One region of the Photobacterium kishitanii genome, then DNA from elsewhere that is predicted to be linked to it. Evidence: riboswitches for the same ligand, from Rfam matches in the RefSeq annotation. Region 1 holds a riboswitch; the other holds the start of a gene.
What was found. A riboswitch is a leader RNA that binds a small molecule or an ion and turns the genes downstream of it on or off. The one in region 1 is predicted to bind thiamine pyrophosphate.
Positions count from the first base shown of each region.

Region 1 (3,657 bases):
TAAAGGTAATGATTAAAAGCCGTCATAATAATCGGTTGTTGAGTTAGTTGACACTCTCGATAATTGCAATCATTGATTTAAGCGTATATTAAAATGTCGGCACATAGTTGGTTGTATAGCTACATTTATAGCATCATAATCATAACTAAGAAATTTACTACTGAGCGTAGGCTCATGGAGATAAGCTATGTCGCTATATCAAACTATATTACTTGCTGTTAACCCTGAAGATAAATATGCCCATAAACTAATGGTAAAGGCAGGGGTTATTGCTGAGCAAAATAATGCAGAATTACATGTTGCCTATGTTGAACCTGGTGTTGGTAATGTTAGCTTTATTGATGTCGAAATTGAATTACAAGAAGAACATGACGCGATTGCTAAACAGCGGATGTCACAATTATCAGAGTTAGCGACAGCTTCCTCTTATCCTGTTGCTGGCTTACATATTGCCAATGGTGATATTGCTAAACATTTAGAAGAGCTTGCTGAGAAGGTTGAAGCTAAGTTAGTCATTACTGGTTATCACAAGTCTAGTATCCATATTTTTGGTGATGTGAGTGAAACACTAGCAAAGCATCTTAAGTGTGATGTACTTATCTCGCAATAATCATCATGGTTATTAGCATGAAATAAAAAGTCGTGTAATTGCACGGCTTTTTGCTATCTGTCACTGTCTATTGATTCTTTTGGCTAAAGACTTGTAGTGATAGCCTGAGGCTTTATACTTAATCACTTACTTGTCGGAGTGCCATATGGCTGAGACCGCATTGCGGGATCCGTTGAACCTGATCAGGCTAATACCTGCGAAGGGAACAAGAGGTTATCTTTACTGCATATCCTTATCTAGGGATCACTGTCTGTATTCGATTATGCACAATATTGCTGCATAGCTCTTGTTTACGCCCATCCGCCAAGCATTTTTCCCTACAACATTGAAAGGAAATTGCTGTGTCGAATCGCAAGCAAGCGAGATTGGAAGCGAAACAATTTATCGAGTCATTAACGGCTCAACCTTACCCTAACTCCCACAAAGTGTATGTTGCTGGTAGTCGCGCTGATGTTTTAGTGCCAATGCGCGAAATAACCTTAGCTGATAGCCTAGTAAGTGGCCCCAAACAGACTCCTCTCTTTAAACCAAATCAACCAATACGTGTTTATGACACATCTGGTTTTTATACCGATCCTGAGCAATCGATAGATATCTATCGTGGTTTGCCGACAGTCCGTCAAGCGTGGATAGCTGAACGTAATGATACTGAGTTATTATCGGAATTAAGTTCTGATTATGCCCATGAGCGTTTAGCTGATAAGACACTTAATGATTTACGTTTTAGTTACCGCGCTCCTATTCGACGAGCTCAAGCTAATGTATGTGTTACACAGCTGCACTATGCTCGCCAAGGTATTATTACTCCTGAAATGGAATATATTGCGATTCGTGAAAATATGGGACGAGCGCACTATGATGATGAAGTTTTAAATCAGCAGCATGCTGGTATGGATTGGGGAGCGAATCTTCCACCACAAATAACTCCTGAGTTTGTTCGCCAAGAAGTGGCTGCTGGTCGAGCAATTATTCCTGCTAATATCAATCACCCTGAAGTTGAACCAATGATCATTGGGCGTAATTTTCTTGTCAAAGTAAATGCCAATATTGGTAATTCAGCGGTGAGTTCATCAATCGAAGAAGAAGTTGAGAAATTAGTATGGTCGACTCGTTGGGGCGGCGATACTGTGATGGATTTATCAACGGGACGTAATATTCATGAGACACGTGAGTGGATCATTCGTAATAGCCCAGTACCGATTGGCACTGTGCCGATGTATCAAGCATTGGAGAAAGTGAATGGTATCGCTGAGAATCTTACTTGGGATATTTTTCGAGATACTTTATTAGAGCAAGCAGAACAAGGTGTCGATTACTTTACGATTCATGCAGGGGTTTTATTACGTTATGTGCCAATGACGGCTAAACGGGTAACAGGGATTGTTTCTCGCGGTGGTTCAATTATGGCGAAGTGGTGTCTGGCGCATCATCAAGAAAGCTTTTTGTATGAAAACTTTCACAGTATTTGTGAAATTTGTGCTCAATATGATATATCGCTTTCACTCGGTGATGGTTTACGTCCGGGATCAATTGCTGATGCCAATGATGAAGCTCAGTTTAGTGAATTACGTACGCTGGGCGAACTGACTAAAATTGCGTGGCAATATGATGTTCAGGTGATGATTGAAGGGCCAGGTCATGTACCGATGCATATGATTAAAGCCAATATGGATGAACAACTTAAGCATTGTCATGAAGCGCCGTTTTACACCCTTGGACCTCTCACTACAGATATTGCGCCTGGCTATGATCATATAACGTCCGGCATTGGCGCAGCCATGATCGGTTGGTATGGCTGTGCAATGTTGTGCTATGTGACGCCAAAAGAGCATTTAGGCTTACCGAATAAAGATGATGTAAAAGTCGGGTTGATCACGTACAAGCTGTGTGCTCATGCGGCAGACTTAGCGAAAGGCCACCCCGGTGCACAAGTTCGTGACAATGCATTGTCAAAAGCACGGTTTGAATTTCGTTGGGAAGATCAATTTAATTTGGGCCTTGATCCACAAACTGCTCGAGATTATCACGATCAAACCTTGCCACAGGAATCTGGCAAAGTTGCCCACTTTTGTTCAATGTGCGGCCCTAAATTTTGCTCTATGAAAATATCTCAAGAAGTCCGTGATTATGCTAAAGAGTTGCAGCAGATAGATATTACCATCAGTGATAACTTGAATGTTGGAATGCAACAAAAGGCAGCTGAATTTCGTGCTCGAGGCAGTGAATTATATCACCCAGCTAAAGAGGATTTGTAAATGAGCACCTTATCGTTACCCAATCATTTAATGCCATTATTAATGCACATTGAACCACTATTGGTACCGGCTGAATTATATCAGCTTGGTGAGACAGTGAACGTTAGCGTTAATAATAGTAATTCATGGGTGCAGATTAAAACCGCCACCAGTGAATGTTCAGTTGCGTTTAATTTTGTGGCAGTAGAGGACGATTGTGTACTGCCGACGTATCAAGTGCGGGATCAGTGGCTCGCGCCTTTCGATGAACTAGAAGTGTTGCAGCATAAGGTGGTTGCTGATACCAGTTTAGTGTTATGTGGCTATCCTGCTGATGACGGTTGTATTGATATTTGGCATCACCAAGGGCAAACCAGAGCAATTCATTGTCATCATAGTGGAGCCAGTGAAGCACAGCGGGCCATGTTATTGGTGGCATTAGCACTTGATTACCCATTAGATGATGCATTGGTCTTAGCGCGTGCTCATGCACGCAGTTATCAAGATAATAATTATCGTGCGCAAGGTGAGCTTATATGGCCAACGACAGCCAAAGTCTTTCCTCGTGCATTAACGATCAATCATCCGGAAGTGAAGCAACTTGGCTGGCTGGGTGAGGGTGAAAGTGTGGCCCCCTTTGCTGATTTAGAACTGTGTAAATTAGGCTTATACCCAGTGGTTGATAGTGCGGATTGGGTTGAGCGGATATTGCAGTTAGGTGTTACGACGACTCAATTACGAATTAAAAATCCCCAAACCTCTGATCTTGAATCCCAAATTGAACAGGCAGTTGCTGCTGGAGCGGCAGCTCAC
Region 1 is NZ_LN794352.1:3,289,258-3,292,914, reverse strand. Features, by position in the region: gene PPBDW_RS15230 (universal stress protein) at 188-610, shown strand; TPP riboswitch at 735-832, shown strand; gene thiC (phosphomethylpyrimidine synthase ThiC) at 952-2,865, shown strand; gene thiE (thiamine phosphate synthase) at 2,866-3,657, shown strand, end outside.

Region 2 (3,657 bases), on a different contig from region 1:
AAACTGGGTAAGTTGAACACCACGACCGTAAGTTGCCATAGCCCTAGTAGCACACTAATACTGATTAGTAACCGTATTGGTGCGGCAAGGTCATGGGTTGTAGATGACTGCTTATGGGCTGCTTTGGTGGTGATTAAACGAGTAATATCAGTCATGATCGTGTGCCAATATGTCAAAAATACGTTGCTGGTGGCTAGCAGATTCAGCATCAAAGCGCCGTGGTGGTAATGTCGGCGGTAAGGACAATGCAGTGGCAAAAGCGGGTTGACCTTGTAATATATACAGCTGATCACTCAATCGGATTGCTTCCTGAGGATCGTGGGTAATCAGTACCACAGTTTTATGTTTCAGTAATTTCACAAATAGATCTTGGAGGCGATAACGGGTGACGGCATCGAGTGCTGAAAATGGTTCGTCCATTAATACAATCGGTTGATCTTGCAATAATGTTCTAGCAAGTGCGACGCGCTGTCGCATACCACCAGATAACTGTTGGGGTAATAGCTGCTGTTTATCTGCTAAGCCGACGTGCTCTAATAATGTTATTGCTCGTTGTTGTAGATTTGAGTTCGAAGCATGGTGGCCGAACTTACTACTAATACAGACATTTTCTAACACCGTTAACCAAGGCAATAACAGATCTTGCTGTGCCATATAAGCTACTCGCCCTGTTAAAGGCTGATTATCTGAAATAGTCAGTTGACCTTGCCATTCAGTTGTCTCGTTTAATAATCCCGCTAAGAATTTAATTAAGCTGCTTTTTCCACAACCACTTTTACCCACTAGGCATGTCCATTTGTTAGCAGCAATCGTTAAATTCAGATCCTTAATTACAGGGATATTTTCGGTAGCGCTGCCATTTGAGTGATAACGTAAGCTGCCATTAATTATGGTGATTTCCAGATCAACGCACATGATGATGACCTGCAAAGAAGTGATTAACAGGTCCGTGACCATGACCAATATTGAGTTCATCGGCGGCGGTTATGGCTGCGGTAATGTAGCGTTTAGCCAAGGTAGTTGCTGTTGTAAGATCATTGCCTTGTGCTAAATAGGAGGCGATAGCCGCAGACAGAGTACAACCAGTGCCATGAGTATTGTTGGTGTCAATACGAGGGGTTGTTAGCTCGATAACGTTATTAGCTAAAATCAATAAATCAGTGCTATCACTACTTTGTTCTAAATGTCCGCCTTTAAGTAACACGGCATGAGGATTAATGTCTCGCAATGCGCTAATCATTGCTTGCATATCAGCCATAGATTGTGGGATTTCTAAACCGGTTAATGCAGCGGCTTCTGGTAGGTTAGGGGTAATAATATCAGCTAATGGCAGTAATTCAGTTTTGAGCGTAGTTATAGCGTGTTGTTGTAATAATACATCACCGCTGGTGGCAACCATTACTGGATCAATAACTAAAAATTGTGGTTGATAATGACGAATTTTAGCCGCAACTAACCGAATAATCTCACTATCAGCGAGCATACCAATTTTTACAGCTTGAACATTTAAATCCGTAAAAACAGCATCTAACTGTTGTTCAACCATCTCAAGTGGAATAGCGAGTATACCGCTAACACATTGGGTATTTTGAGCGGTAATTGCGGTGATCACCGAGCAAGCATAACTACCTGTTGCTGAAATGGCTTTAATATCTGCTTGAATGCCAGCACCGCCGCCACTATCCGATCCTGCGATAGTTAACACAATAGGCGTAACAGTGTGGTGTGACGATGTGATAAGTGACATACATAATTCCTCATGCGCAGCATCAGGAACAAGTATCAAGCAGGAAAGCGTAAACTGCGGTATGAGAATGTGCAGTTGTGACTCAAGCTTGCATCTATTAACGGTGTGGTATCGTTGATAGTTAGTTCCCTCCGCCAGTGCTAACTGGTTCAGGTTCAACGGGTCCCACCATTATGGTGATCTCAGCTTAAAGCCCCCCGACTAATAGCAATTATCCTAATCCACAATAATTGGGTTGTCACTATATTTTATTGAAAAATAATAGGTTACAGGTGTTGTTTAGAGATATTAATGAATAACACATTAATTTATTGAATGTTTTGTTGCTGGGATAGAGCGTGGTTTTTTTTGGTTCTATGACCGTCACTTTTTCAAATGGGGCACAGATGGGGTACGATTATCTTAATGCCATCTCCATTTTTTCTATTTCTGATTCATTTCCACTCGGCATCCAAGTGCCATAAACCTTCAATACCATTGTCATATCTTTGTGGCCCATTTGGGATGCAATAAACGCAGGATAACTCCATGGCTTAGCATCCAGCAGGCATATGTATGGGTTACGAGATCGTATATTCATAGTGACGATATTGATTGAGAGAGACACTTACCAGTGCAGTTCAGCAAAACACTGATAAAAGCGATTAAGTCAGTGAAGTGGATTGTTACAATTGTTCGATAGATGAAACTAAGGCCTTGCGATTGCGAGGCCTTTTTGTGTTCCGATCAAAACTAAACATTAATCGAGCCTAGCTAATATAAATGCCAGACTGTCTTAGCTGATGCTTTAAATCTAGGGGTTGAACTGAGTTAAAAGCAGTTGGGTAATAAGACGATTTAATAAAACGTCACCTCACAACGTAATTAAACTTAATAATAAAAAGGGTTAAACACTCAATAACTCTTATTTAAAGGTTAACGAACACTTGGGATAATCGCCGGTATCCCAGGTAGAAGACCAACCAACGCCATCACACCACTTAGCACAATAAACATAGTTCCAGGCAACACCCAACGGCTCATTTTACTAAGTTCATCACTACGTTCTTTACAACCGATTAAGCCTAAGTTATCTAACAGCATGGCGAGAGACCAGCCAAATGCTGGGTTAACTAGCGCTGAAGAAAATACAACAATCGCTGCCGATTGTGTGGTTTTCCCTTCACGCGTCATTTCCATTCCAGCTTCTAGCAATGGAACGAATACCCCAACAATTAGCGCAACACAAAGTACAGGCTGCCATATAGCTAAATCCATTGGGTAGCCCCAAACAGCGGCTATGATACAGAACAGAGCCGTCAGTAAAGCGCCGGCAGGAATAGGACGTTTTGCAATAGCCGCCGGTACGATATAAGTACCCCATGAAGAAGTAAAATTAGTACCACCGAGCAGAGAACCGAACGTTTGACGAATTGAAGCCGTAGTCATGGTATCGTCAATGTTCATATGTACTTTTTCTGTACGTTCTGGATAGCTGATTTTTTGAAACACTTGATGCCCTAAAAAATCTGGCGACCACATAGCCACTGCTAAAATAGCAAAGGGTAATACCACCATGAAATGCTCAAGCGTAGGTAAGCCTAGCATCCAGCCTGTATCTTCTCCCCACCAATACATAGGGTTCATATTGGGCAAACCAGGCTCGGTTTGAAAAGAAAACGGGGCACCCATTGCAAAAGCTAAAGTACCACCCAGCAAGCAGCTAAGAGGTACTGCTAGCCAACGCTTACGAAAATGTTCCAATAAAGAATATAAAATAATAGTGCAAAAGATCACTACAAAAGCAATATGACTCATACCTATTCCCTCAGCCCAAGCGAATAGATTTTTAACTTGAGAAGCAGTTCCCACAAAGCCAAGATAGAGCAATAAACCGCCACATACGCCTTTACTGGTGAGATTTGCCAACA
Region 2 is NZ_LN794353.1:396,513-400,169, reverse strand. Features, by position in the region: gene PPBDW_RS17065 (ABC transporter permease) at 1-155, opposite strand, end outside; gene PPBDW_RS17060 (ABC transporter ATP-binding protein) at 148-915, opposite strand; gene thiD (bifunctional hydroxymethylpyrimidine kinase/phosphomethylpyrimidine kinase) at 905-1,747, opposite strand; TPP riboswitch at 1,857-1,957, opposite strand; gene PPBDW_RS17050 (hypothetical protein) at 2,145-2,327, opposite strand; gene PPBDW_RS17045 (DUF3360 domain-containing protein) at 2,663-3,657, opposite strand, start outside.
Region 2: linked by a shared signal. The riboswitch ahead of thiD (bifunctional hydroxymethylpyrimidine kinase/phosphomethylpyrimidine kinase) and the one ahead of thiC (phosphomethylpyrimidine synthase ThiC) in region 1 are both predicted to bind thiamine pyrophosphate.